Regions from separate parts of the Cereibacter azotoformans genome, predicted to be linked through region 2. Evidence: riboswitches for the same ligand, from Rfam matches in the RefSeq annotation. Region 2 holds a riboswitch; each other region holds the start of a gene.
What was found. A riboswitch is a leader RNA that binds a small molecule or an ion and turns the genes downstream of it on or off. The one in region 2 is predicted to bind cobalamin.
Positions count from the first base shown of each region.

Region 1 (7,057 bases), on a different replicon from region 2:
CAGCGGAAACGGAAGTGGGTCGTGGCGTCCGCGGGATCGAGGAGCGCCGTGGCGCGGACGCGGAAGATGTCGGCGAGGCGCGCGGGCGTGAGCACTTCGGCGGGCGGGCCGCAGGCGGCGAGGCGTCCGCCCTCCATCACCGCTAGCCGGTCGCAGCCCATCGCCTGGTTCAGGTCATGGAGCGCCATCACCACCGTCACCGGCAGCCGGCTGACGAGGCGCAGGAGCGACAGCTGGTGGTGGATGTCGAGATGGTTGGTCGGCTCGTCCAGCATCAGGAGCCGCGGCCGCTGCGCCAGCGCGCGGGCGATCTGCACCCGCTGCCGCTCGCCGCCGGAAAGGGTGGACCAGCGGCGCCGGCCCATCGCGGTGAGGCCGACGACGCGAAGCGCCTCGTCCACGATGGCGGTATCCTGCGGCCCGAACGGCGCCAGCGCCGAAAGCCAGGGTGTGCGGCCCAGTTCCACCACATCGCGCACCGTGAGAGCCTCGGAGGTCTCGGCGATCTGCTCGACGAAGGCGATCGCCCTTGCGACGTCGCGACGGCTCAGGGTGTTCAGGGGAATGCCGTCCAGATGCACCGCTCCCTCGGGCCGGGGCGCGAGACCGGCCATCAGCCGCAGCAGCGTGGACTTTCCCGAGCCGTTCGGCCCGATCAGGCCGAAGGTCTCGCCCGGCACGATCTCGAGCGAGACGCCCGCGACGATGGTCTGCCTGCCCGCGCGCCAGCCGAGGTTGGTGGCGCGCAGCCTCATGCCCGCCCCCGGTTGCGCATGAGGATCAGCGCGAAGCCCGGCGCCCCCACCAGCGCGGTGACGACGCCGATCGGCACCACTTGGCCGGGGATCAGCATCCGGGAGGCTATGTCGGCGGCGATCAGGAACACCGCCCCCGCCAGCGCCGCGGCGGGCACCAGCCGGGCGTGACGCGGCCCGACGAGGAAGCGCATCGCATGCGGGATGACGAGGCCCACGAAGCCGATCGAGCCGACGAGGCTCACCATCGTCGCGGTCATCAGCGTGACGGTGCCGATCAGCACCGCCTGCACCCGGCGCACCGGCACGCCCAGCGAAGCGGCCGAGGAGGAGCCGAAGGAAAAGGCGTCCATCGCACGGGCGAACCAGAGGCAGACGAGGAAGCCCGCCGCGGCCGCGGGCATCGCCAGCGCGACATCGGGCCAGCGCACGCCCGAGAGGTTGCCGAGCAGCCAGAACATGATGCCGCGCGCCTGCTCGGCATTGGCGGACTTGGCGATGAAGAACGAGGTCAGCGCGTTGAAGAGCTGCGATCCCGCGATGCCGGCCAGCACCAGTTGCGCCGAACCGCCCCCCGCGGCACGCGCCAGCGCCGCCACCAGCAGGAACGCGAGCCCCGCGCCGCCGAAGGCCCCCGCCGAGATGCCGAGGAGTCCGCCGCCGAGGCCCATGATCGTCACCGCCACCGCCCCCGTCCCGGCGCCCGCCGAGACGCCGAGCAGGTAGGGATCGGCCAGCGCATTGCGGACCAGCGCCTGAAGCACCACGCCGGAAAGCGCGAGCCCCGCGCCGCAGGCGGCAGCGACCAGCGTCCGGGGCAGGCGGTAGGCCCAGATGATGCCGGCGTCGATCGGATCCACGGGGTAGCCTGCGCCCCAGAGGTGATTGGCCAGCACCGCCGCCACCGTCCGGAGCGGCAGCGGCGTCTCTCCGACGACGACGCCCGTCAGGATCGCCGCCAGCAGCACGGCGGTTCCCGCGGCGCCCCGGAGCGCGAGGGATCGTGGCAACGCCCCGAAAACCGCCGCGGCCGTCATTTCAGCCCGAAGGCCGGCAGCGCCTCGGCCAGAGTCTCGAGCGCCGTCACGTTGCGGATCGAGGGATCCATCGAATGGGCGTCGAGGATGACGATGCGGTTGTTCTTCACCGCGTCCATCTGGCTGGCCACCGGATCGGTCTTCAGGAATTCGAGCTTCTTCTCGACGTCGTCGGCGGGAAAGCGGCGCCGTTCCATGCGGGCAACCACGATCACCGAGGGGTTGGCGCGTGCGATGGTCTCCCACGACACGGTCGGCCATTCCTCGTCGCTCTCGACGACGTTCCGCAGCCCCAGCTTCTCCATCATGTAGCCGGGCGGGCCCTTGCGTCCCGCAACATAAGGATCGACGTCCATCTCGGCGGAGGAGAACCAGAACAGCGCGGAAGCGCCCGTCAGGTTCAGCGCGCGGGCCTTTTCGATGGCGGCGGCCTCGCGCGACTTGAGGGTCGCGACCAGTTCCTCGCCCTTGTCAGGCACATTGAAGATCCGGCCGAGTTCGGTGACGCCGGCGTAGACCGACTTCATCTCGAACAGCGCCTGCCGGGTGCCGTCCGAGCCGGTCGTGTTGTCCTTCTTCCAGCAGTCTGCAGGCAGGATGTAGGTCGGGATGCCCACGTCGGCGAACTGCTCGCGGGTGGCGACGATCCCCTGCGGGCCGACGTGCCATTCGTATTGCACGGCGACGAGGTCCGGCTTTCGGTTCACCACGCTCTCGAAGCTGGGATCGTTGTCGGCGAGCCGCTCGACCTTGGAGTTCAGTTCCTCGAACTCGGGCAGGACCTTGGTGAACCAGACCGAGGTGCCCAGCACCTTGTCGCCCAATCCAAGCGAATAGAGGATCTCGGTGGCGGCCTGTCCCACCGTCACGGCGCTTTCGGGTGCCTTGTCGAAGGTCAGATCGACCCCGCAGTTCGTCAGCGACAGCGGATAGGTGGTCTCGGCGGCGGCGGGCAGGGCTAGCGCCGCACCAAGGGCGGCGGCGGGCAGGAACCTGGCAGGCATGGGAGGTCTCCGGAGGATGAGGCGACCGGAGACGGGACGGGAAGGTCGGTCCGATGGCTGACGCCGCCCCGGCGCAGGGCGCGGGGATCGGGCGGTCTGGCTGACGACGGCGCCACCGGGCACCGTTGGACATGGTTCATTCGACACCTCCCCGGACACCCCGCCCGGGCCGCGTTGCTTCACGTGTCGGCAGGTCTCCTGACTGGCGGGTCGTGGCTTGCAGCGGCCTTCCCATGACCCCGGGGGTCACAGTGGCCGGTTCGCTGCTTGCTCGCCGCCTACAGTTGCGGGGGCAGTTCCGGTTCGCCGGCGGACCGGCGGCGGATTCCCTTTTCATTCCCTTCGGAAACCGACGCGCGAGGTGTAGCGGCCGGGTGTGCGCATGGCAATGGCCTTTGTCCGCGCGCCCGGGCGCGATCCCGGCGGTCGGCCCGACATGCCGACCCGAATGGCAGGTCCGGCCTTGGTCCAAGATATCGGCCTCATCCCGCCACCGGGGCCTGCTCACCGAGGCTCGCACCGCAGGGTGGGGTGCCGGCCCTTCGAGTCGATTGACAGAACGCCGCGGGAGAGGCCACGGATCCGGTCAGGTCACACCGCGATGGCAGTGTCCCACTTCGTTCTCTAATCGCCTTGGTCAAGCGCTGATCTCTCTGCCGTTGATCCTGGGTGCCGGGCTCTGAGGTTCTCTCCGTGGTCACCGCGCGGGAGCCACATGTTGGCGTTCAGGGTCGGGTGGATCGAAGTGGTGTGCGCGGTCGGTACCGCATACCCGGGAGCGATCTCACCCTCGCCGCGCGTCCCGGCTGGACGCATTCCGTTACGCTGGCTGTCAGCGTCGTTCCGTTCGTTTTCCTTATGCCACCGCGGCCTCCCGGAAGGGCGTGTTGGTGCGCCACATGGCGTGCAGCGTCACCGCCAGCTTCCGGGCCAGCGCCACCTTTGCCTTGCGCGGCCCGGTCCTCTCGGCAATCGCCTTGGCCCAATCCCGCAGGCGTGGGCCACCCAGGTTCCGGCAGAAGATTGCGTTCGCGGCTTCAAACAGGCACTTCCTCGTGAAGGCATCTCCCCGTTTGGACACCCGCCCGTTCCGGCTGATCTCTCCGGACTCGTAGCGCCTGGGCGTCAGCCCAAGATAAGCGCCCGCGCTGGAGGATCGGCGGAAGCGGGAGGCATCATCGAAGGCCGCGACAACCGCCATTGCCGTGATCGGTCCCACGCCGGGCGCAGTCATCAGCAGGCGGACCGTCGCATGACGCCTGGCAACCGCCCTGATCCGACTATCGAGCGCGGCGATGCGGGCGAGGATGTCCCGCCTGGCCTGCATGAGCGCCTCGAAGATCGGCACGAGGTCCGGGACAACGGTCAGCTCGTCCCGGATGATCTCCTCGGCGCGGCGCTTGAACCCGCCGACCCGCTTGCCGAACATGATGCCGAAGGTCTTCAGCAGCCCCCGGATCTCGTTCTCCAGCCTGACGCGCATGCCAACCAGCGCCTCCCGCGCGGTCAGCATCGCCCGGTTGACATAGGCATCGTGGCTCTTGATCTGCGCGGCCTCGAACCACCCGGTGCGGACGATCTGCGCGAGCCCGCGGGCATCATGCCGGTCGGTCTTATTCGGCATCATCTTCAGCACGCCATTGGCGTGGCGCGCATCAATGCAGATGATCGGGACCTGCCTTTCCGTAAGGGCGTTCCAGAGCCAGACCGCCAGAGGCCCGGTCTCCATGCCGACCCGCTCGAGACCGCTGGCGCGTTCGGCCAGCCAGCCGGTGATCGCATCCGGGCAGGTCGGAACCTTCGTCTCGGCTACGAGCACCCCGTCCTGCCCCACCACGCAGATCGCTGTCTCTTCCTGGGACACGTCCAACGCCGCAAACACTCCCATCGCATCCTCCTTGCTCAAGCCCCGGCGAAGTGCCGGAGCGACAGACCCATCCTGCAACGGCGACGACCGCGGGTGGGACGTGGCGATTACGCTAAGTGGTGTAGGAGCGCCGACCTTCGGAGAGGTCAGGGCCTGATCAGGCAGCCACGGCGGGCAGCCTGACGGTTGGATTGTCGGTCACGCGGCCAAGCGTTTCAAGCGACATGTATCGTCTTGCAACCGCCCATTCGTCGTTGGTCTCGAGCATCAGCGCACCGACGAGGCGGATGATGGCCTCATCATTGGGGAAGATGCCGATGACGTCGGCGCGCCGCTTCACCTCGCGGTTCACCCGCTCCAGCGGGTTCGTGCTGGCGATCTGGGTCCAGTGTTCGCGTGGGAAGTGCATGTAGGCCAGCACGTCGTCGCGGGAGGCATCCATCAGGGCCCCGAGCTTGGGCTGCTTTTCGCGCAGGGCATCGGCCACGATCTCCCACTGGGCTTCGGCGTCGGCCCGGGTCTCCTGTGCGAAGATCGTCTTCAGCATCGCCGCCGCGGCGGTGCGCTGCTTGGCCGGGGCGTGAGCCAGCGCGTTTCGCATCCAGTGAATGCGGCACCTCTGGTGGGTGGCGTTGAAGACCCGACGTGCCGCAGCCCGCAGGCCCTTGTGGTCGTCGGCGATCACCAGCTTCACGCCGCGCAGGCCCCGGTCGGCCAGGGACCGCAGGAACTCGGTCCAGAAGGTCTCGGCTTCGGATGGCCCGGTGGCGACACCCAGAACCTCGCGCTTGCCGTCCTCGTTGACCGCCACCGCGATTATCACCGCCTTGCTGATGATGCGCCCGCCTTCCCGGACCTTGAGGTATGTGGCGTCCAGCCAGAGATAGGGCCACGCGCCCTCCAGAGGCCGGGAGAGGAAGGCGTTCACTCGTTCGTCGATCTCGGCGCAGAGGCGGCTGACCTGGCTCTTCGACATGCCGCCCGCGCCCATGGCCTTGACCAGATCGTCGACCGAGCGCGTCGAGACACCGTGGACGCAGGCCTCTTGGATCACGGCCACGAGGGCCTTCTCGGCCGTGCGGCGCGGCTCCAGAAAGCTGGGGAAATAGCTGCCCTTCCGGAGCTTGGGGATCTCCAGCGCGATCCGACCTGCTCGCGTGTCCCAGTCACGGTCGCGGTATCCATTGCGCTGTGCTTCCCGCATCGGCGTTCGCGCGCCCTTGGCCGCGCCGGTCCGGGCCTCAATCTCGGCCTCCATGATCCGTTCGGCCGCAAAGGCCAGCATCTCGCGCACGAGGTCGCCATCGGCCTGCTTCTCAACCAGCTCGATCAGCGCCATTCTCTTTTCGGTCATCGTCGTCTCCGTTGTCGGTTGCAGGTCTCGCAACCCAAACCTTCTCCGAAGATCGGCGATGACCGCCAGCGTCACCCGCGGCCGCGCGCTGCGCTACGCCGGAGGCTCCGCGCGCGGCCTCCTACACCACTTAGCGTAATCGCCACGTCCCACCCGCGGTCGTCGCCGTTGCAGGATGGGTCTGTCGCTCCGGCACTTCGCCGGGGCTTGAGCAAGGAGGATGCGATGGGAGTGTTTGCGGCGTTGGACGTGTCCCAGGAAGAGACAGCGATCTGCGTGGTGGGGCAGGACGGGGTGCTCGTAGCCGAGACGAAGGTTCCGACCTGCCCGGATGCGATCACCGGCTGGCTGGCCGAACGCGCCAGCGGTCTCGAGCGGGTCGGCATGGAGACCGGGCCTCTGGCGGTCTGGCTCTGGAACGCCCTTACGGAAAGGCAGGTCCCGATCATCTGCATTGATGCGCGCCACGCCAATGGCGTGCTGAAGATGATGCCGAATAAGACCGACCGGCATGATGCCCGCGGGCTCGCGCAGATCGTCCGCACCGGGTGGTTCGAGGCCGCGCAGATCAAGAGCCACGATGCCTATGTCAACCGGGCGATGCTGACCGCGCGGGAGGCGCTGGTTGGCATGCGCGTCAGGCTGGAGAACGAGATCCGGGGGCTGCTGAAGACCTTCGGCATCATGTTCGGCAAGCGGGTCGGCGGGTTCAAGCGCCGCGCCGAGGAGATCATCCGGGACGAGCTGACCGTTGTCCCGGACCTCGTGCCGATCTTCGAGGCGCTCATGCAGGCCAGGCGGGACATCCTCGCCCGCATCGCCGCGCTCGATAGTCGGATCAGGGCGGTTGCCAGGCGTCATGCGACGGTCCGCCTGCTGATGACTGCGCCCGGCGTGGGACCGATCACGGCAATGGCGGTTGTCGCGGCCTTCGATGATGCCTCCCGCTTCCGCCGATCCTCCAGCGCGGGCGCTTATCTTGGGCTGACGCCCAGGCGCTACGAGTCCGGAGAGATCAGCCGGAACGGGCGGGTGTCCAA
Region 1 covers NZ_CP090024.1:34,567-41,623, forward strand. The annotation lists gene LV780_RS21010 (ABC transporter ATP-binding protein) at 1-755, opposite strand, end outside; gene LV780_RS21015 (FecCD family ABC transporter permease) at 752-1,792, opposite strand; gene LV780_RS21020 (ABC transporter substrate-binding protein) at 1,789-2,796, opposite strand; cobalamin riboswitch at 2,968-3,165, opposite strand; gene LV780_RS21025 (IS110 family RNA-guided transposase) at 3,653-4,684, opposite strand; gene LV780_RS21030 (IS256 family transposase) at 4,821-6,017, opposite strand; gene LV780_RS21035 (IS110 family RNA-guided transposase) at 6,243-7,057, shown strand, end outside.
Region 1: linked by a shared signal. The riboswitch ahead of LV780_RS21020 (ABC transporter substrate-binding protein) and the one ahead of LV780_RS18505 (cysteine-rich small domain-containing protein) in region 2 are both predicted to bind cobalamin.

Region 2 (7,057 bases):
GCGCGCGGCGAGCCGGTCGAGGTCTGGGGCGACGGTCAGGTGACGCGCGACTTCATCCATGTGCGGGATCTGGCCGAACTCTGCGTCCGTGCCCTCCGCTCGCACACCTCGGGATGCTTCAACGCGGGCAGCGGCACCGGCACCTCGGTGGCCGAGATTCGCCGGGATCGATCGGACCGTGCGCGCCTCGGGCGGCCCGCCCGTCCGCCCGCTCTGTCGGCCCGGCCGCGCGTTCGACGTCCCCCGCGTGGTACTCGACATTTCTCGCGCGCGCGAAGCCTTCGGCTGGGCGCCCCGGATCGGCCTTGACGAGGGGCTGGCGGAGAGCTGGCGCTGGGTCCGCACGACCGAGGCGCTTCAGGCCGGCAACGAAGAGAGGCCGACCACCGGCCCCGCGGCGCCCGCTCGGGCCGGAGCCATGGCCTGACCCCATTCTCAGGGCCATGATGCCGGACGGGGGCGCATGCGGAAATCGAGCGGCCTTTCTGCCGGCGTCGGAGGACTTCCGGCGCTCGAGGTCACCGGCGAGTCGTCGCTGGCCGAGATGACCGAAGCGGCGATCATGTCGCTGTCGCAGAACGGCAACGGCTTCCACCTCAACATCAAGGCCGGGCGGGTCGATCATGCCAAGCACGACGGCAACCTCTACCGCACCCTGACGGACGGCAAGGCCTTCGCCGATGCGATTGCCAAGGCCATGGAACTGACCCGCGCCGAGGACACGCTGATCATCGTCACCGCAAACCGGCGTTGTTGCAGAACTCAGGCCTGGGGCTTAACTGCCCCTTACCCCACGGATGCTCATGCCACGCGGGCGATCTCGGCGGTGCCGAGGGCGTTGAAACGGTTGATGAGGGCGATGCGGATGTGGATTTCGGCTGCCTGACGGTCGGGGTCTCTCGCGGCGATGCGCTCGCCGAAGGACTTGAGGCAGCGCATCCTGGCCTCGGCGCGGCTGCGGACGTGGTATCCCGTCCACCGTTTCCAGAACGCCCGGCCGTAGTAACGCGTGGCGCGCAGGATTTCGTTGCGGGCTCGAGCCGCGGGGCAATTCTCCTTCCACAATCTGCCATTCTTGCGGATCGGAATGATAGCCGTGCCACCCCGTGCGATTATGGCGCTGTGGCAGCGGCGGGTATCATAGGCGCCGTCCGCGGTCACGGTGCCGATGGCTTCGTCGACCCGGATCTGGTCAAGGAGGTCTGGCAGGACGGGGCTATCGCCTTCCCGACTGGGCGTGAACTCGACCGCGCGCACGTCGGATGTGGCGGTGTCCATGGCCAGATGGACCTTGCGCCATTGGCGCCGTCCCTGAACACCATGCTTGCGGGCCTGCCATTTTCCGTCACCAAGGAACTTGATACCCGTGCTGTCCACCAGCAGGTTCAGCGGTCCGTCGGCACGGCGATACGGGATCTGCACCTTCAGGGTGATGTGCATCCTTCACGCTCAGTGTTCTGCAACAACGCCGCGCCGGCAGCTTTGGCCGCGCGAGCCTCGGGGGCAGCAGCGCCACGGCGGCCGGGCCATGGGGCTCTGCGCGGGCTTCCAGATGCTGGGGCGCCGGGTGCGCGATCCGGACGGGGTCGAGGGGCCGCCGGGGGAGACCGAGGGCCTTGGACTTCTGGACATCGACACCGGGATCGGCCCGTCCAAGCGGCTTTGCGAGATCACCGCGACGGACGCGATCAGCGGAACGCGGGTGACCGGCTACGAGATGCACATGGGGATGACCACCGGCGCCGGCCTTGACCGTCCCTGGCTGAGTCTGGACGGCCGGCCCGAGGGCGCGCTCTCGGAGGATGGTCGCGTCGCGGGCACCTACCTGCACGGAATCTTCGGCTCCGGCGCCTTCCGGGCGCAGTGGCTGCGCACCCTGGGGGCTGCGGGATCGGCCGGGGACCATTCCGCGCGCATCGAGACGGCGCTTGACCGGCTGGCGGACGGGATCGAGCCGGACCTCGACCTCGACGCGCTGTTGAGATCCGCGCGCTGGCCAACCGGCGGCACGGCGACGGCCCCTCGGTCAGCCGCCGAACCGCGTCGTGCCGGTAGCCCTTGCCGCGCCGCCGCGCGACGTCACACCTCGCCCTCGCGGTGGCGGCGATGCGCCTCGGCCACGGCCTCGGTCGCCCCTTCAACCGGCCGAGGTCGCGGCGTCGGCGGGTCGGTCTGCGGCTGGCCCGACCAGGGCTGCGGGAATTCCAGCCACTTCTGGATAAAGTTCCACGACTGCTGGTAGCCGTCATGCGGCAGGGTACAGGCCGAGCAGTCCTTGCGCACCAGCCCGTTGCGGTCGGTATAGATCTCATACGGCCCGGGGCAGTCGTAGGCGATCAGCGGGCAGTAGCAGAACAGGCAGTTGAACGCGCGCTTCACCCCCGGATGGCAGGGCAGGAACGGGCAGTCGCGGTTGGTGAAGCCCTTGAAGGCCTCGTTCAGGGTTGTGTCTTTCGGCTCCATGGCCACTCCTTCGGTCGCTTGACCGGAAGGCGGAAGGGTGGCTGATCCCGGCGCGAGCGCACGGGCCCATGCCTCCGGGCCCGCCGCCCGGGATGGTCGTCAAGGCCCGGCAGGTCTCCTGGCTCGCGGCTCGGACGCCGGCTGCCCCTTCCCGGCCCATGGGGCCAGTGGCATGGCAGATGGCTCGCCGCTCACAGTTGCGGGGGCAGCGCCGGAGTTGCACCGGCTTCCCTCTTCGCCCGCGGGATCACCGCGGGAACCAGGGCACCGCGACGATGCGGCGGGGGGCCGCCGGTGTCAACCGCCCCTCAGGCGCCGGCGCTTTGCGATTGACAGGCGCATGATCGGTTCCTTCGGGCGTCCGGGGGCTGAAAGGGAACGCGGCGCGCCCAGATGGGGCAAAACCGCGGCTGCCCCCGCACTTGCGAGCGGCGAGCGACGCCGAAGATGCCACTGCCCCCCGGGAAGGCCGGCCGAGCAGAGCCCCGTGAGCCAGGAGACCTGCCGATCGCCCGCCGGCCCCGGCCGCGCGGCTTCGACCGGACGCCGGGGTGCGCGTCTGGCCCGGGCGGGCCGGAGCGCGCGCCCGAGCCTTCTCATCCCGTTCGTCCGTTCACCCGCGGTCCTCTTCGGCCGCCTCCGATGAAAGGCACCGATCCGTGATCTTCCACGGCAACATGATGGCGGCGGCCCGAGCCCTGACCCTGACCCACGAGCGCGCGCGCTCCTTCGAATTGACTCGCAGGATCAGCGCCTTGCCCTTCAGTTCCAGCGCTCCGAGCATCGTGCCACCCTCCGAGGAGGTTTCAAGCGCGAGACCTTGGAGCGGCTTCCTCATCCTCGCGCTGGTGCTTTTCAGCCTCGCCTGGGGGTTTCTCGGTCCCCGCCACGCGCGCTCTGCCGATTTAGTTGCCCGCCCGGCGCGCCTGCTCCGGCACCTCGACGACATCTTGCGCGGCCGCCCGCGGCGCTGCCTCGACCACAACCCGGCCGGAGGGGCCATGGTGCTTGCGCTGCTTGTCGCTTCTACGCGTTGGTGCCGCTCCGGCCAGTTTCGCGAGATGCCTTACGGAGCCCGTGAGGCAGCTCACGCATCATGCCCGCAGCTCCCTTCGACACCCGCCAGCCACTCGGCGAGGCGCGACCAGCGCCGGCGACCGGTGACGTTCTTCACCGCCATCGCGATCGCCTTCGGCTGGCCGACGAGGACCACCAGCTTCCGCCCCCGCGTGACGCCGGTGTAGAGCAGGTGCGGGCACGATATGCGGCGACAGTTCGGACTGATCGAGCGCAGGGCACAGGGCGAGACCGGCTTTCGTTGCGCGATCGCACGAGAACCGGTCCACCTGCAGCAAGCCATTTTGCGCCATTGATGGAGTGGATGGCTCCCGCTCCCGGCATCGCGATGTGCCACATTGGGTGCTGTCACACGGACCCATGAAGGGAGCCATCCATGAAGGAGATTACCACGGTCGGGCTGGACCTGGCCAAGAACGTCTTTCAGGTTCACGGCGTCGATGCGGAGGGCGCGGTGGTGGTGCGGCGCCAGGTGAAGCGGGCGCAGGTCCTTCTGTACTTCTCACGGCTGCGGCCCTGTCTGATCGGCATGGAGGCCTGCGCCGGGGCGCATTATTGGGCGCGCGAACTGGCCAAGTTCGGTCACGACGTCCGGCTGATCCCGCCGTCCTACGTCAAGCCCTTCGTCCGGCGCGGCAAGACGGATGGTGAGGAGGACCGTGGCGCCAGCGGCGCCGCGTAAGCCGACGAACGATGCCGAGGCCAGCTGCACGGCCGTGACCCAGCCCACCGTGCGTTTCGTTTCGGTCAAGACCGAGGCGCAACAGGCGGTGCTGATGAGCCATCGGGCGCGGGACTTCCTTGTCCGCCAGTTGACCCAGCCGGGCAAGCCGCAATCGAGACGCCGAATACATGGCCGCACCCGACCAGTTGCCGAAGACGCCGACCCCCTTGTCACGCGGGAGCCATCCATACATGGTCCAAGGACAATGGCGAACGCGCTCCGGAGGCGCGGGTCGCTGCTGGTCTGGCTCGACAAGGAGATGGCCTGGCTCGCGCCACGCCAAGGAAGACCTGGAAGGCCGCCGGTGTTCTCAGAGGCAGCGATCCAGGTCTGCCTGTCGATCAAGGGTGAAGGGCGCCCGGAACGGTCCTGCGGACCGTTTTCAGCCCTGAACGGGCGGAGCCCCGGTTCCGGCCGCCGCTTGGGCAGACCGCGGGGATGGTGGCCAGCCTCCTGCGCCTGGCCGGTCTCGACGGGCAGGTTCCGGACTGTTCCACCCTGTGCCGGCGGCAGGAGTCCTTGGCCGTCCACTCCCGTGCCGCCGCGCCGACGGCCCGCTGAACCTGCTCATGGACAGCCCCGGGATCACCTTCCTTGGGTGAGGCAGGACCGTGGCGCCGTGATGAGGGGCGATCGGGAACGATCCAGTGGATCGTTCCGGCTCCGAATGCGTAAGATTGCCGAACAGAGTAATGGCAGGTCCGCTGGCACGGGGCGCAGGGTCCGTCTTCGGCGACAACGACGAAACTCTTTGCACTTTGCTCATGAATTCCGTCGGGCGGCGGTCACATCATCAGAGCCGACGGGGGGTGTCCACGACCAACACTCTGAGGATCCTTGTGAGCCCATGCCGCCAGACGCACCTCCCGCAGGAACAGCGCGCCACGCGGGGGAGCGCAGCGCTCAGATGCAGCCGAGCGCGACACCCCCGACCGCCGCGACGAGCACCACGCTCCAGGGCGGCGCCTTCCAGGCCATCAGCAGCACGAAGCAGACGAGCGCGAGGGTGAAGTCGCGCAGGTCGCCGATGGCGCTGGTGAAGACCGGCGAATAGAGCGCCGCGCCGAGGATGCCGACCACGGCCGCATTCGCGCCCTGCATCGCCGATTGCGCCAGCGGCAGCGTCCGGAACCGGTCCCAGAAGGGCAGCACGCCGATCAGGATCAGGAAACCGGGCAGGAACAGGGCGAAGAGCGCGATGACGGCCCCCATGAAGCCGTTGGGTTCCGGCCCTAGCACCGCGCCGAGGTAGGCAGCGAAGGTAAAGAGCGGCCCCGGCACCGCCTGCGCCGCGCCATACCCGGCAAGGAAGCTGTCCGGCGAGACCCACCCCGGCCCGACCGTCTCGGCCTGCAGTAGCGGCAGGACGACATGGCCGCCCCCGAAGACCAGCGCCCCCGCACGATAGAAGCTGTCGAACACCGCCAGCGCCCGCGCCTGATCCGCCACCAGCGGCAGAAGGACCAGAAGCACCGCAAAGACCCCGAGCGCTGCCCCCGCCTGCGCGCGGCTGACGGGCATCGCGACATGGCCGCCGCCAGCGGCGCCGGTGCCACGGCCGAGGGCCAGACCGGCGGCCGCGCCCAGGAGGATGGCTCCGACCATGCCGAACGCGCCGGGCGCGGCGGCAAGGACGGCCACGGACGCGACGGCGATGCTCGCGCGCTCGCGGTCCGGGCAGAGCGATCGCGCCATGCCCCAGACCGCCTGCGCCACGATGGCGACGGCCACGATCTTCAGCCCGTGGAAGAGGCCGCTGCCCATCGGGCCCGCGGCGAGGCCCGCCGTCATCGCCACCCCGAGAAGGATCAGGGCCGAGGGCAGCGTGAAGGCGGCGAAGGCCGCCAGCGCCCCGAGCCAGCCAGCCCGCATCAGCCCGAGAGCAAAGCCCACCTGGCTTGAGGCCGGGCCGGGGAGGAACTGGCAGAGCGCGACGAGATCGGCATAGGCGGCCTCCGTCAGCCACGCCCGCCGCACGACGAACTCGTACCGGAAATAGCCGAGATGGGCGATGGGGCCGCCAAAACTGGTCAGCCCCAGCTTGAGGAAGGCCGCGAAGACTTCGGCCGCCGTTCCCTCGCCTGCGGTTGTGCTGTCCTTTGCTGCCGGGTCCGTGCTCATCCTGCCTCGTCCTTCAGTTCGCGCAACCGCCGGCGTGCGAGCGCCAGCCGTGCATCCGGCTCGACCGGCCGAAGCCCATAGCGCCCCGCAGCACGGTGGCCCCCACCAGCCCCGGCTCGCGCGCCTTGAACACCGGCGCCTTATACATCGGCCGGCCCTTGCCGCCGTCGCTCTCGCCGATCATCAGCCGCAGCAGCGCGGCATCCGTGGTCGCGCGCATGGTCAGGCTCCTCTCGGCCGGTTCAGTCTCGCGCCGATCCGGCTGCCAAGCCAGACCGCACTGAGCCACAGCAGGACCGAAGCCCCCACATGCGCCGCCGCCAGCGCGTAATCCTGCCGTTCCAGCAGGAAGAGCGTCTCGAGGCTGAACACCGAGAAGGTGGTGAATCCGCCGCAGAAGCCGGTCATGACGAACTGCCGCCGCGCGGGGCTGGCCAGCAGGCGCCCCTCCGGCCCGGTCAGCGTGGCGTAAAGGCCGATGAGGAACGAGCCCGCCACGTTCACCGCCAGCGTTCCCCAAGGAAAGCCGCCGCCGGCAAGCTCGAGCACCCAGAGGCCGCACAGATGGCGCGCGACCGCACCGAGGCTGCTGCCCGCCGCCACCGCAGCGTAGATCCGCAGGTCGCGCCGCATCTCAACCGCCCCTCGTGGCCAGCACGGCCGCCATCGCCA
Region 2 covers NZ_CP090022.1:705,886-712,942, reverse strand. The annotation lists gene LV780_RS18525 (NAD-dependent epimerase/dehydratase family protein) at 1-309, shown strand, start outside; gene LV780_RS18520 (alkaline phosphatase) at 464-886, shown strand; partial or broken gene LV780_RS18515 (IS5 family transposase) at 802-1,443, opposite strand; partial or broken gene LV780_RS18510 (cobyric acid synthase) at 1,433-1,792, shown strand; gene LV780_RS18505 (cysteine-rich small domain-containing protein) at 2,080-2,463, opposite strand; cobalamin riboswitch at 2,555-2,742, opposite strand; cobalamin riboswitch at 2,792-2,986, shown strand; gene LV780_RS18500 (hypothetical protein) at 3,077-3,301, opposite strand; gene LV780_RS21975 (hypothetical protein) at 3,551-3,676, opposite strand; partial or broken gene LV780_RS18495 (IS110 family transposase) at 3,917-4,361, shown strand; partial or broken gene LV780_RS18490 (transposase) at 4,470-4,863, shown strand; gene chrA (chromate efflux transporter) at 5,168-6,385, opposite strand; gene LV780_RS18480 (DUF190 domain-containing protein) at 6,399-6,605, opposite strand; gene LV780_RS18475 (fluoride efflux transporter FluC) at 6,608-7,018, opposite strand; gene crcB (fluoride efflux transporter CrcB) at 7,020-7,057, opposite strand, start outside.

Region 3 (7,057 bases), on a different replicon from region 2:
GGCTCTCGGCTTCGGGTGTGTTCTCCTGCTACTCCTGCCACAACCTGACGACGGGCGGCGACGACAACATGGAAACCTCGGTCGGCCACGGCTGGCAGAAGGGCCCGCGGAACTCGCCCACCGTGCTCAACGCGGTGCTGAACGAGGCGCAATTCTGGGACGGCCGCGCCGAGGACCTGAAGGCGCAGGCCAAGGGCCCTGTGCAGGCGGGTGTCGAGATGGCCAACACGCCGGAGCAGGTCGAACGGACGCTCCGCTCGATGCCGCAATATGTGGAGTGGTTCAGCGGAGCCTTCCCCGACGAAGCCGAGCCGACCAACTTCGACAACATGGCCATGGCGATCGAGGCCTTTGAAGCGACGCTGATCACGCCGGCGCCGTTCGATGCCTTCCTGAACGGCGACGACGAGGCACTGACGGCCGAACAACGCGCAGGGCTCGAGCTTTTCATCGACAAGGGTTGCTCGACCTGTCACTCGGGCGTGAACGTGGGCGGGCATGGCTACTATCCGTTCGGCCTGATCGAGAAGCCCGGCGCCGACATTCTGCCCGAAGGCGACAAGGGCCGCTTTGCCGTCACGGCGACGGTGGATGACGAATATGTCTTCCGTGCCGCTCCGCTGCGCAACGTAGGGGTGACCGCCCCCTACTTCCACTCGGGCAAGGTCTGGGATCTGAAGACGGCCGTCACGATCATGGCCGAGAGCCAGCTTGGCGAGACCATGACGGATGAGGAAGTCGGTCATGTCGTGGCCTTCCTTGACAGCCTGACCGGCACCATGCCGACCGTGACGACCCCCGTGCTGCCGCCGGAAACCGCCAGCACGCCGCGCCCGACCGCGGAAGTGAAGGTGGATTGACGGCGCGCCGGGCGGGCGTCCAGCCGGTCACACGGAACGGGGGGCGGCCTTGGGGCCGCCCTCTCTTGTTTCCGCGGTTTCCAGCGCCGCGACTGGGCGGGCCTATTTCTGAAGCTCGGTCCAGATCGCGGTGATGTATTCCTGCGCCTTCGGCCCGCAGGCCGGCAGGAACACGCCCTTGTCGGCGAACTCGTCCGGGATCACCACTTCGGGCGCCGTCTTCATGTCCTCGGGCAGGAACTCTTCGGCCCCGCTGACACCGGGCGAATAGCGCGCAAAGGCCGAGATCAGCGCCGCATTCTCCGGCTCGAGGATGAAGTTCAGGAACTGGTAAGCCTCTTCGACATTGCGGGCATCGCGCAGCAGCGCCGCCGAGTCCATGAAGGTGATGAAGCCCTCCCGGGGATAGCCATAGGCCACCTCGGGATTGGCGAGCCGCGCGCGCATCGACGAGCCGGACCAGTTCACCGAGGCCGCCCAGTCGTTGTTCGAGAGCTTTTCGGTGGCGCCGTAATCCATCGAGATCCAGTGCGGCTTGGCGGCAAGCAGCAGGTCGCGCGCCTTCTTGAGCACCTCGAGATCCTCGGTGCAGGGCTCGCCGCCGGCATACATCGTGGCCAGCGCCACCACATCGTTCATCTCGGGCACGACATTGACCTTGCCCTTCAGCTCGTCCGGCACCTCGAGCCAGACCGCCGACGTGTGGATGTCGCCCTTGTAGACGGCGGTATTGACCGAGATTGCGGTGGTGCCCCACTGCCATGGCACCGTATGGGTGCGGCCCGGATCCCACTCCACATCCTTCCATTCGGGGGCGATGTTGGCGTGGTTCGGGATCCTCGACAGGTCCAGCTCGGTCAGGAGGCCCTTGTCGCGGAAGATGCCCACATAGTTGGCCGAGGGCACCACGAGGTCGAACCCGTGCCCGCCCGCCTCGATCTTGGCCAGCGCCGTGTCGTTGCTGTCGTAGTCGGTCACCGTGACCTTGATGCCGGTCTCCTGCTCGAACTTCGCCAGCAACTCGGCGCTCGTGTAGTTGCCCCAGTTGTAGAGGTTCAACTCGGCCGCCCCCGCGAGGCCGGTCGAGGCGAGGAGCAGGGCTGTGGCTGCGAGATGTGTCATCGGTCTCTCCTTGTTGGGTCGGCGGGTTCACCCCCGCTTTCGGGTGAGCAGGAAGAAGACGGTCAGCAGCGCCACGGTCAGCCCGAGAAGCGCGGTCGAGATCGCATTGACTTCGGGTGTGATGGCCCGGCGCATCTGGCCCAGCATGTAGGTCGGCAATGTATCCTGCCCGGCCGATTTCACGAACTCGGTGATGACGACATCATCGAGCGAGATGACGAAGGCGAGCATCGCGCCCGCCACGATCCCCGGCGCCAGCAGGGGCAGGGTGACATGGCGGAACGTCTGCCAGGGGTTCGCATAGAGATCCGCCGCCGCCGTCTCGAGGCTGAGATCCATCCCCTCGAGCCGGGCCCGGATCGGCAGGTAGGCGAAGGGGATGCAGAAGGCGGAATGGGCGAGGATCAGGTAGCCGAGCCCCGCATAGCCCGTCGCGACCTTCACGCTGGCGAAGACGATCAGCAGCGCCACGGCGGTGACGATCTCGGGCACCATCAGCGGCTGGTTGATCGCGACATAGATGAAGGTCTGCCCGCGGAAGGCGGCCCTTCGGGTGGTGCCGAGGGCCGCCATCGTGGCGACCGACGTCGCGATGACCGAAGCCGCCGAGGCGATCACCAGCGAGCGGGCGGTGGCCGACTGCACCTCGCGGTTGGCCCAGGCCGCCTCGTACCAGCGGAAGGAGAAGCCGCCCCAGACCGAGATCGCGTTCGCGTCGTTGAAGGAATAGGCCACCAGCGTGACGATCGGCGCATAGAGCGCGAGGAAGGCGAGCCCGGCCACGAATGTCACGCCGGGCAGGCTGGTCACGTCGAAGCTCCTACCCATGGCCGCTCTCCCGGCTTGCGGCGCGGACATAGATCAGAAGCGCCACCATCACGATGGCCAGCAGCAGCATCGAGAGCGCGGCCCCCAGCGGCCAGTTGCGGCCCTGCCCGAACTGCAGCTCGATGAAGTTGCCGATCATCATGTTCTTGCCGCCGCCCAGCACCCGCGGCGTGACATAGGCGCCGAGCGAGGGCACGAAGACCAGGATCGAGCCCGCGACGATGCCGGGCCTGACCAGCGGCAGGATGATCCGGCGCAGCACCTGCCAGCGGCTGGCATAGAGGTCGTAGGCCGCCTCCAGCAGCCGCATGTCAAACCGGTCGATCGCGGCGAAAAGCGGCAGCACCATCAGCGGCAGATAGACGTAGGTCATGCCGATCAGCACCGCCGTGTCGGTGTAGAGGATCTGGATCGGCCGCCCGATCAGGCCCGCGCGGATCAGCAGCGTGTTCAGGATGCCCTCGTTGCGGATCACCTCGTTGATGGCGAAGGTGCGGATCAGCAGGTTGGTCCAGAACGGAATGGTGATGAGGAAGAGCCAGAGCGCCCGCCGGTTTGGCGGGCGCGTCGCGATGAACCAGGCGGTGGGGAAGCCCACGGCGAAGGTGATGGCCGTCGTCATCAAGGACAGCTTCACCGAGCGCCAGAAGATCGCGAGATGGGCGTCCGCAAGGCTGACCTCATCCGAGAAGATGTCGCGGGTGAAGAACACCTCGAACCAGGCGTCGGACGAGAACTCCCAGATCACGCCGCCATACTGGCCCTTCACGAGGAAGCTGTAGATCAGCACCACCAGAAGAGGCCCTGAGGCCGCGAGGAAGAGGATCGCAAGCGCGGGCGCCGAAAGGAGCCAGCCGCTGCGCGCGCTGTCGCGGCGGGCCATCTCAGTCCCCCAGAAGCTGCACGGCGCCCGGCGCAAAGCGCAGGCCCGCGGGCTGGCCGGGCTCAAGCCCCGGATCGTCCGAGGCGCTGCTCTGCAGCCGCGCCACCACCTCGGTTCCGTCGGCCAGCGCAAGGTGGCAATGGGTGTCGGTGCCGAAATAGACCAGATTGCGGATCGTGGCGCGCAGGGCGCCCGGCTCGTCCGGCGGCACGAGACGCACCTGTTCGGGGCGCACCGCGACCGTCACCTGCCCTTCGGGCCCGCCCTCGACCGCGAGTTCGCCCCCCGCCTCGAGCGTGACGCGCCCTCCCGCGTGACGCGCGGGCAGGAAGTTCGTCTCGCCGATGAAGCTGGCCACGAAGCGGTTGGCGGGCCGCGTGTAGATCTCGCGCGGGGGGCCGATCTGGAGGATCCGGCCCGCACTCATCACCCCGATCCGGTCCGACATGGTCAGCGCCTCCTCCTGATCGTGGGTCACGAAGACGAAGGTGATGCCCGTCTCGTGCTGGAGCCGCTTCAGCTCGATCTGCATCTCCTTGCGCAGCTTGAGATCGAGCGCCGAGAGCGGCTCGTCCAGCAACAGAACCCGCGGCTGCGGCGCCAGCGCGCGCGCCAGCGCCACGCGCTGCTGCTGCCCGCCCGACAGTTGCGCCACCCTCCGCCCCGCCAGCGCCTCGAGGCGCACAAGCGCCAGCATCCGCGCGGTGACATTCCCGATCTCGGCCCGCGGCTTGCCCTGCATCCTGAGCCCGAAGCCCACGTTCTCGGCCACCGTCAGGTGCGGAAAGAGCGCGTAGCTCTGGAAGACGGTGTTGATCGGGCGGCGGTTCGGCGGATCGGCCGTGATGTCGCGCCCGTCGAGCAGGATCGTGCCCGAGGTGGGCGCCTCGAAGCCCGCGATCAGGCGCAGAAGCGTGGTCTTGCCGCAGCCCGAGGGCCCGAGCAGGGTGAAGAACTCGCCCCTGCGGATCCCGACCGACACATCGTCCAATGCGCGAACGGCCACCTCTCCCTGCCCGAAGGCCTTGACGACATTGCGCGCTTCGACGGCTGTGGGTGCGGTCAAGGAGGGCCTCCGTGCAGGTCTTCCTGCGAGGTTAGGCGGCGGCTCGGCGCGAAAGCAACCGTCGTGCTCGGAAATCGACCAAAGGGGCAGGAAGCTGCCTCGGCCGGGCCGCCGCGCGCACGCTTTCTGCGCAGCGTGTGAGCGACGCTCCCGTGGCCTTCGGGGCGCACCGGACCGCAGCCGGAGGTGCCCGCGTCGATACGGAGCGGCGAGGATTGGCCTGCGGCCGCTGCACATGGCGCGCTTGACAGCGGCGACACTTGTCCTATTGAGAAACGGCTTCGGTTCCGGCGTCATGCCGGATGAAAAGGGAACGCGGTGAGGGGTGCCCCTCCAAATCCGCGGCTGCCCCCGCAACTGTAGGCGGCGAGCGACGACCGATCACGCCACTGGGGTTCCCCGGGAAGGCCGGTCCGAGCGAAGACCCGCGAGTCAGGAGACCTGCCGGAGCGATCACCCTTTCCTGCGCGCGGGGCGCGTGCGGGAGGCGGTCCAGCCGCTTCAGGTGACGCTTTCACCGTCGGCGGAGGGGCCTCCTTCCCACGACATTGCGACAGAGGCAGCGTGCTGCCGGGAAGGAATGAAGACAAAATGAGGAAGACCGGCATTTCAATGATCGCGCTGGTTGCGGCGATACCGATCCAGACGGTGGCCGAGCCGGCCGAGGACGAGACGGTGATCCCGCTTGACCGTATCATCGTCACCGCCAACCGCACCGAGACCAGCGCCAACCGCGTAGGGTCCGCGGTTGCTGTGCTGACCTCGGAGGATCTCGATGCCGGCGGTGACCTTCTTCTGGCCGATCAACTTTCGCGCCTTCCCGGCGTCAGCACGACGGCCAGTGGGCCGGCAGGGTCTGCGACCGAGGTTCGCATCCGAGGGGCCGCGCCGCGCTACGTTGCGGTGTTCGTCGATGGCATACGGGTGGACGATCCGACCAACATCGCGCCCTCCTTCGACTTCGGCAGCCTGACCGGTGTCGGGGTGGGGCGCGTCGAGGTGCTGCGTGGAACGCAATCAGCCCTTTATGGTGGATCTGCGGTTGCGGGCATCGTCAGTGTTCAGAGCCTGCGCCCCGTGAGCGAGGGCTTCAGCCAAAGGATCCAGGTTGAGGGTGGGAGCTACAATACGCGACGGCTCGCTTATGACCTTGGCTATCTCTCTGACAGGTTGGAGGCGCGCCTCTCTCTCGGCCATGTCAAGAGTGACGGGTTCTCGGCTGTCGACACGTTGCCCCGAGACCCGTCGCTCGATTCTGACGGGATCGAGGCAAACCGGCTTGGGTTCGGGCTGCGCTATGACCTGACCGATGAGATGGTTGTCGGCCTTGATGCCTTCGGCCAACGAACCACCGCGGACTATGATGGATGGTGGCAGGAAGATGCAGTGCAGAAGCGGCACGAAGCCGGCGCGCGCCTTTATGCTGAATGGGCGCATGGCGCGAGCGTCCATACGTTCGAGGTCAGTCGCTACGAGCTGGACCGCGACCTGTTCGAAGGCGCGCCGGGCGCCGACTTCTACCATTCAACCCGCACCACATTTGGTTACAAGGGCGTAACCGATGTTGGCACGCGGCTGCAGTTTGTCTACGGCGTGGACAGCATGCGGGAGACCGGCAGGACTGCCGGCATGGTCGACGGGATGGATGCGCGTACCACAGGCCTCTACGGCCAAGCTCAGTGGGCCGCTACCTCGGATCTCGATCTGTCGCTGGCAGTGCGTGGCGATCACAACAGCGAGTTTGGCAACTTTGCCAGCGGTCGCCTGTCGGGCGTGTGGCGCCCCACCGAGACGTTGGCCCTGAGAGGTGCCGTGGCACGTGGTTTTCTCGCGCCGTCCTTCTACCAGCGTGCGGGCGCCGCGGAATGGGGCATTGCACCTGCGTCCGATCTCGATCCGGAACGGAGCCTGAGCTACGAGTTGGGTGCGGATCTGGATCTCGCTTCAGGGGCGTCCGTCGGATTGACGTTCTTCCAGCTCGAGATCGACAATGCGATCACCTATTGTGGCAAATTCACCTCGCTGACCTGCGACTCGGAATTGCCCGACGGCTTCACCAACCGCTACGAGAACCGGGAAGGCCTGTCTCGAAATCGCGGGGTCGAGCTGGAGGCATCAGTTCCTCTAACCGAGAGGCTCAGCCTTGCCGGATCCTACACCTATACGGATGCCCGTGATCCCTCGGGCAACCGCCGGAGCCGCGTGCCCTACCATGATGCTTCGCTCACGCTTCAGGCGGCACTCGTCGAGGACGTGAGCGGGCAACTGGGGCTGACGCATATATCTGGTCGTCCGACA
Region 3 covers NZ_CP090021.1:1,233,563-1,240,619, forward strand. The annotation lists gene LV780_RS06195 (cytochrome-c peroxidase) at 1-860, shown strand, start outside; gene LV780_RS06200 (extracellular solute-binding protein) at 963-1,982, opposite strand; gene LV780_RS06205 (ABC transporter permease) at 2,010-2,810, opposite strand; gene LV780_RS06210 (ABC transporter permease) at 2,803-3,693, opposite strand; gene LV780_RS06215 (ABC transporter ATP-binding protein) at 3,695-4,759, opposite strand; cobalamin riboswitch at 5,025-5,222, shown strand; gene LV780_RS06220 (TonB-dependent receptor plug domain-containing protein) at 5,351-7,057, shown strand, end outside.
Region 3: linked by a shared signal. The riboswitch ahead of LV780_RS06220 (TonB-dependent receptor plug domain-containing protein) and the one ahead of LV780_RS18505 (cysteine-rich small domain-containing protein) in region 2 are both predicted to bind cobalamin.

Region 4 (7,057 bases), 160 kb from region 2:
GGCTCCGGCGGTCTGCGGCGCAGCCGCTCGAGGGTCCCGGGACTCAGATCGCCCCCGCGGTGCTGGATGAAATTGCCCGCGGGGGCGTCGTCATTCTGGCCGATGACGAGGACCGTGGCCTTCGTCGTCGCTTCCGCAAGGAGGTCAAGGATCCCGGCGATCAGATCGCCGTCGAGAGCCCGATCGTAAAGGTCACCGACATGCCCCGGAAGCAGTGGCAGGAGTTCCATGAAACCCTCCGTACTCGCCATTGCTTCGATCGTGGGCGCAGCCAGGGCCCGCGGCATTGACTGCGGTCACCGCGCGGCGCCATCAGGAGGTGAACTGGCACAGTTCCCGGCCATTCGAATGTATGGAAAGGCGCGCCTGGACCGTGCCTGTCCGTCCGGCCATGACCTGAACCCTGCTCAGGACGCTTTGCCTGTGGGGCTCGAGGACGAACCGTCCCCGCTGAACCGTGTTCGAGACGCCGCCCGGCCCGCGCGACGACACGGTGAGATCATATTCGCCCTCGACCCGTCGCGCCGCCCAGGCCAGCCCCGCATATTCCGTCAGGCCGCCGTTCGACGTGATGCGGATCTCGCACCGGATCCAGCCGCCCGCCGCCCCGCCCGACGGTTGCTCCTCGCCCTGCACGGCTGCGCACAGGGACAGGATCGCCGCGCCCGAGGCCAGCATCCGCCGCCCCGCCGCAGGAGGGAACCGAAGGGTCATTTCGGCACCGTGTCGAACTCGACCGTGACGCTCGATCGCGCGTTGCCACCCGTGCGGGACTCGGTCCCGGCCGCCCGCTCGAAGCGGCTTGAGACCTGAAGGCCGGCGAAACCCTGGAAATTGCCCTGCTGGGTGATCGAGCGGACGTGGCCGTCTCCGCTCTGAACGCTGATGGCGACATTGCCCTTGCCGCTTTGCGAGATGGTGGAGCTGTTGTTCGACCCGATCTGCGTGGTCGAGGCGCGGTTGCCCCAGGACCTGTCGCCCCAGGACCTGTCGCCCCAGGATCTGTCGCCCGACGGCATCTCCTGCGCGGCAAGGAGCGCAGGTGTCAGGATCAGGGCCGACGTCATCATCATGAATCTGAGCATGGCATTTCCCCGTTCAGGACTGAGGTTCGCGGCGGCCCCTTCCGGGGCCGCCGGCTGCTCATGTTCAGTCATGCTGATCCGTGATCGACACGTTGCCCACGCCCGACTGATAGGTTTCGGACATATGGCCCCTGACGCCGGACTGGTTCGTCATCGACCCGTTGCCGAAGCCCTTCTGGCCGGTGAACGAATTGTTGCCGATGCCGCGCTGCATCGTCTCGGACAGGTTGTTGAAGCCGCGCTGCATCGTCGTGCTGGAGTTCCCTCCCCCAAGCTGCCCCGAGTACGAGCGGTTCCAGTCCCCACCTTGCGAGGTCATCGAGCCATTGAAGCCCCCCCTCTGCTCGGTGACCGACAGGTTTCCGGCACCGGCGGCGCCGACGGCGAGAAGGCTCAGGGCAACAGCCGAAAGGAAGAGCGTTTTCATGTCCAATCCCCTTGTGAGAAATTCCGATCCTTCTGATCGGCAAGGGGATGGTCCCACCCTGGCCGAGTCGGCGGGGATGGGAAACCGTCATCGGATCAGGCGCGTCGACCGGATCTGCGGTGCAAGTGTCGCTGGCCGGATGCGATTGTGCGTCTCCGCGGTACAGATGCACCGGAAGATGCGCCTGGCTGCGCGATCCGGGCCCCCGAAGGTGGCAGGCCGGAGTGCGGGCGAGACGGGAGCGGCCCTCGCGGTCCATCTGGTGCGGCCCTCGGGCGGGTGCGACTTCGTCCGTCGTTCGGCATGCCTCCGGTCTGTTCGGGGCAGGTTGCACTTCCGCGCCCGATCTGGTCTCAGCTACTGCGTCAGGTGCCGCCCGCGGGCGGAGAATCGGGAAGCCGGTGCGACTCCGGCGCGGGCCCGCCGCTGTGACGGGGATGCCTTGGGCAGGATGCCACCGGTTCGCCGGGAAGGCGCCCGGGGCAGGTGAACCGGAGTCAGAAGACCGGCCTGACAAAGAGGTTCCTGCCGCGTGGACGGCGGCGGGATCGTCATGACCAGAGGATCCGATCCATGTCGGCTTCACCCCTTCCGCAACCCCTTCCTGCCCGCCGCTTCACCGAGGCGGAACGCCAGGCCCTCCACGACATCATCGCCGAGCGCCGCGACGTCCGGGACGAGTTCCTGCCCGATCCGGTCGATCCGGCGGCGCTCCGGCGCGTGCTCGAGGCGGCGCATCTCGCGCCCTCGGTCGGCTTCATGCAGCCCTGGAACTTCATCCTGATCCGCGACGCCGCCCGTCGCGCCGAGGTGCACGCCGCCTTCCGCCGCGCCAATGACGAGGCCGCCGAGCTGTTCCCGGAGGAGAAGCGCGACACCTACCGCTCGCTCAAGCTCGAGGGGATCCTCAAGGCGCCGCTGAACATCTGCGTGACCTGCGACCGCAACCGCTGCGGAGAGGTGGTGCTCGGGCGCACCCACAATCCCGAGATGGACCTCTATTCCACGGTCTGCGCCGTCCAGAACCTTTGGCTGGCGGCGCGGGCCGAGGGGCTGGGGGTCGGCTGGGTCAGCATCTACCGCGAGGAAGAGCTTCGCTCCATCCTCGGCATCCCCGAGGCGGTGAAGATCGTGGCCTATCTCTGCGTGGGTCATGTGGATCGCTTCTATGCCGCGCCCGAGCTTGCGCTGAAGGGCTGGCGCCAGCGGCTGCCGCTGGACGATCTGCTGATGGAGGAAGGCTGGCAGGCCGACCGCGCGCTCTGAGGGACACCGCCGGCCGATCCCTCGGCCGGCGGCCGTGAGGCGTCACGCGGTCCTGCGGCTGTCGCTCCGGGTGAGGCCGAGCCGGATCTGCTTCTCGATCTCGATCAGGGCGAAGAACACCGCGCCCATGGCGATGATCAGAAGCCCATCGGCGATCGGAACCGCCTCGGTGCCCAGAATGCGCTGCAGGAACGGCAGGTAGGTGACGGCAAGCTGCGCCGCCGTCACCGCCACGACGACGATCCAGACCACGCGGGTCCCCCGCACCGCCGCCCATGTCAGCGAGGTGCCGTGGATGTTGCGGATGAAGAAGAGATGGAAGATCTCGAGCACCACGAGCGTGTTCATCGCCATCGTCTGCGCCAGGGCGAGCGGATAGCCGCGGTCGATGGCATAGCTGAAGATGCCGAACACCGCCGCGAGGAACAGGAAAGCCACCAGCACCACATGCCAGACCAGACCGCTCGTCAGGATCGGCATGTCGCGCCGCCGGGGCGGGCGGGACATCGTCCCGGCCTCGGTGGGCTCGAAGGCCAGCGCAAGCCCCAGAGTGACCGCGGTGATCAGGTTGATCCAGAGGATCTGGACCGCCGTCACCGGCAGGGAGAGGCCGGCCAGAACCGCCAGGACCACCACGAGCGACTCGCCGGCGTTGGTGGGAAGGGTCCAGCTGATCACCTTCCTGAGATTGTCATAGACCGTGCGGCCTTCCCGCACGGCCGCGGCGATCGAGGCGAAGTTGTCGTCGGCCAGCACGAGATCGGCGGCTTCCTTGGCCGCCTCCGAGCCCTTCCGGCCCATCGCGATGCCCGCGTCGGCGCGCTTGAGGGCGGGCGCGTCGTTGACCCCGTCGCCCGTCATGGCGACCGACAGGCCCGAGGCCTGCAGCGCGGTCACGAGGCGCAGCTTGTGCTCGGGGCTGGTGCGGGCAAAGACATCCACGCTCACCACCTCGAGCGCCAGTTGCGCCTCGTCGAGCCGGTCGAGATCGGCGCCCGTCAGCACCCGCGAGGGGTTGGCCAGCCCGATCCGGGCTGCGATGGCCGCGGCGGTGCCGGCGTGGTCCCCCGTGATCATCTTGACCCGGATCCCGGCCGCAAGACAGTCGGACACGGCGGCGATCGCCTCGGGGCGCGGCGGGTCGATCAGCCCCACGAGGCCCAGGAACTCCAGCCCGCCCTCGAGGTCGCGGGGGTCGATCGCATCCCCCGTCGCCGGCCGCTCGGCGAGGGCCAGGACCCGCAGACCCTGATGCGCCATCGCCTCGGCGCGCGCGTGCCAATGGTCGAGCGCGATGCCCTTGCACATGCGCAGAACACGCTCGGGCGCGCCCTTCACATGGATCAGGCGGGCGCCGTCCTCTTCGGTCAGCACGGCCATGAAGCGGTGCCGCGAGTCGAAGGGGATGACGTCGTGCCGCACGGCGCCCGGCGCGGCGTCCGCGGCCTTGCGGGCAAAGGCGAGGAGGGCGCCTTCCATCGGATCGCCCTCGACAAGCCACATCCCGTCGCGGAGCGCGAGGGCCGCGTCATTGCACAGCCGCGCCGCGCGGGCGAGGCGGGCGAGGTCCCCCTCGGGCGTGATGCGGCCCTCGGGCGCATATCCCTCGCCGGAAATGGCAAAGGCGCCTTCGGGTGTTTCGGCGGCGGCGACCACCATCTCGTTTCGGGTGAGCGTTCCTGTCTTGTCGGTGCAGATCACCGAGACCGACCCGATGGCCTCGATCGCGGGCAGGCGGCGGACGATGGCGTTGCGCCGCGCCATCGCCTGCACGCCCACGGCCAGCGTGATCGTCATGACCGCCGGCAGGCCTTCGGGAATCGCGGCGACCGCCACGCCGACCACGACCATGAACATCTCGCCGAAGTCGCGGTGCCCGACGAAATACCCGTAAAACAGCAGCAAGGCCGCCGCGATCAGGATCAGGAACGACAGCCAGCGCGCGAAATGGTCCATCTGCGCCACGAGCGGGGTGGTCAGCGTCTCGACCCCCGCGAGCAGCTTGCCGATCCGGCCGATCTCGGTCGCGCGGCCGGTGGCGACCACCAGCCCGGTCGCGGTGCCACTGGTGACCAGCGTTCCCGACCAGAGCATCGAGCGCCTGTCGCCCAGTGCGGCCTCCGGTGCAACGGGCCCTGTCTCCTTGGCGACGGGGACGGATTCTCCCGTCAGGATCGCTTCCTGCGCGGCCAGCCCGTGCGCCCCGAGAAGCCTCAGGTCGGCGGGAACCTTGTCGCCCGCCTCGAGCAGCACGATGTCGCCCGGCACGAGCGCCGCGCCATCGACCGTCTGCCGCACCCCGTCCCGCAGGACGGTCGCATGAGGAGCGAGCATGCCGCGGATCGCGGCCATCGCCGCCTCGGCGCGTCCCTCCTGGATGAAGCCGATCACCGCGTTGGCCAGAACCACGGCAAGGATGACTCCCATGTCCACCCAATGCTCCAGCACTCCCGTAACCACGGCGGCGACGATCAGCACATAGATCAGCACATTGTGGAACTGCGCGAGGAAACGCATGACCGGGCCCCGCGGCCGCGCCTCGGGCAGGCGGTTCGGCCCGTGCAGATCAAGCCGGCGCGCCGCCTCCTGCGAGGTGAGGCCGCGGGGGCAGGCATCGAGGCTGGCGAGGCAGTCTTCGGCGGGGCGGCTGTGCGGGTTCTCGAGAGACACGGCGGATCTCACAGCGCGCGCCCACCTGCGATGCGCATGGGGTGCATGCCCGTCACGAGGGGGCGAAAGCCCGTTCCTCTCAGCTCATCCATGATCCTGCTCCTTTGTCCGGAATGCGGGTCTCTCCGTGCAGGCGCGACCGTCGCGACGCGACGGCTCGGGCGGACACGGCCGCGTTCGAAGGCCCGCCATCGGATGTTGCATGCGCAGTATGGACAGGTTTGGCGCCCATCCCTCTGAGATGGATCAAGTCCGGCCCGCCGGTTCGCGGCCCGTGCGGGGGCTTCGTCCACCTCTGCGCTGCGAAGCGTTGCGGCGGCATGGTCTGGAGCTGGAGGGGCGGCCGCTGGTGCTGCGCCGGCCGACGCAGGGCGCGGCCGAGCGGCTGCAACTGGCCGCCGATCTGCCGGAGGGGCTGCTTGAGTGCCGGATGGGGCGGGAGCCGGTCGCCCGGCTCTCCGCTTCGGATGCGCTCAGCTGCCCGAGATCTGCCGCTGGTAGTCGGCCTCGCGCTGGGGCCAGGTGCTCTTGATGTAGTCGAGCACGGCGCGGATCTCGACCTCGGTGAGGCTGTCGCCAAAGCCCGGCATGTCGCTTTCATAGCCGTTGCCGACGATGGCTGCCGTGCCCTCGCGGATGATCGCCAGAAGCTGTTCATCCGGGTGATGCCAGGTGTGGCCCGAGGCATCGTGCGGCGGAGCGGGCAGGCGCCCGTTCGGCAGCCGCTCGCGCCAGTCCGGCTGGCCTTCGAGATTGGCCCCGTGGCAGGCGGCGCATTCGTTGGCATAGACCTGTCGGCCGAGGGCGAGGGTGTCCGGGTCGGCCGCGGTCGGGGTCCGGTCCGGCAGGAGATGCCAGAGGGCGGCGGCGATGGCCACGAGGCCCGCGGCCAGAACGAGCCATTTCATTGCGGCACCTCCGATGCGGGCGGGGTGCGGGCCGCACCCTCAGCCAGCCTGATGGAGAGCGGGGGCAGGAAGCTTGCCGCAGGAAGGCGGCGCAAGAGGAGGAAGGTCATGTCTCATCCCTGAGGTTCCGCGCGAGGCGGATGTCGGACAGGGCCGGCGCGGGGCCGGCCGGCTCAGGCGGCGGGATGACGTCTCGGCGGGCGATCCTCGGGCGGCGGGTGGCGGCTCGCCGGAAGTGGGCTCCAGTCCGGCAGCTGCCGCACGGCGAGCCCGAGCCGCAGGGGCATGAGCACCGGATCGGGCAGCACCGAAGGCGCGACGGCGCAGGAGACCGCACAGACGCGCCCATCCTTCCCATCGTGATGTCCGGCGACCGGGCAGCAGGGTGCGGGATCCGTCTTCGCATGGTCCATCGCCGCATTCGCCGTCATGCGCCCTGCGCCGGCATCGTGCGCGACCGGACCCGCCACAAGGGCGACCGCGACAAGCGCGAGGCACAAGAGCCGCAGGATCAGAACCCGGATCATTTCGCCAGCCTATAGTGCCCGCTCGTCCGGCGGAAGGGCGTCCGCGCGGCGGCGGTGCCGCCGGGGGGGAAAACGGCCGGCGCCCTCACTGGCCCTTGACGGGCTTGAGGAGTCTCACCTTTCGCGGGCCTGCAGGGGCTTTCAGAGGGCCTTCTGCGTCGGCGCCACAGCGAC
Region 4 covers NZ_CP090022.1:544,041-551,097, forward strand. The annotation lists gene LV780_RS17745 (helix-turn-helix transcriptional regulator) at 1-230, opposite strand, end outside; gene csgH (curli-like amyloid fiber formation chaperone CsgH) at 313-714, opposite strand; gene LV780_RS17755 (curlin repeat-containing protein) at 711-1,085, opposite strand; gene LV780_RS17760 (hypothetical protein) at 1,150-1,512, opposite strand; cobalamin riboswitch at 1,863-2,040, shown strand; gene bluB (5,6-dimethylbenzimidazole synthase) at 2,086-2,778, shown strand; gene LV780_RS17770 (HAD-IC family P-type ATPase) at 2,821-5,448, opposite strand; gene LV780_RS17775 (c-type cytochrome) at 5,922-6,356, opposite strand; gene LV780_RS17780 (hypothetical protein) at 6,530-6,883, opposite strand.
Region 4: linked by a shared signal. The riboswitch ahead of bluB (5,6-dimethylbenzimidazole synthase) and the one ahead of LV780_RS18505 (cysteine-rich small domain-containing protein) in region 2 are both predicted to bind cobalamin.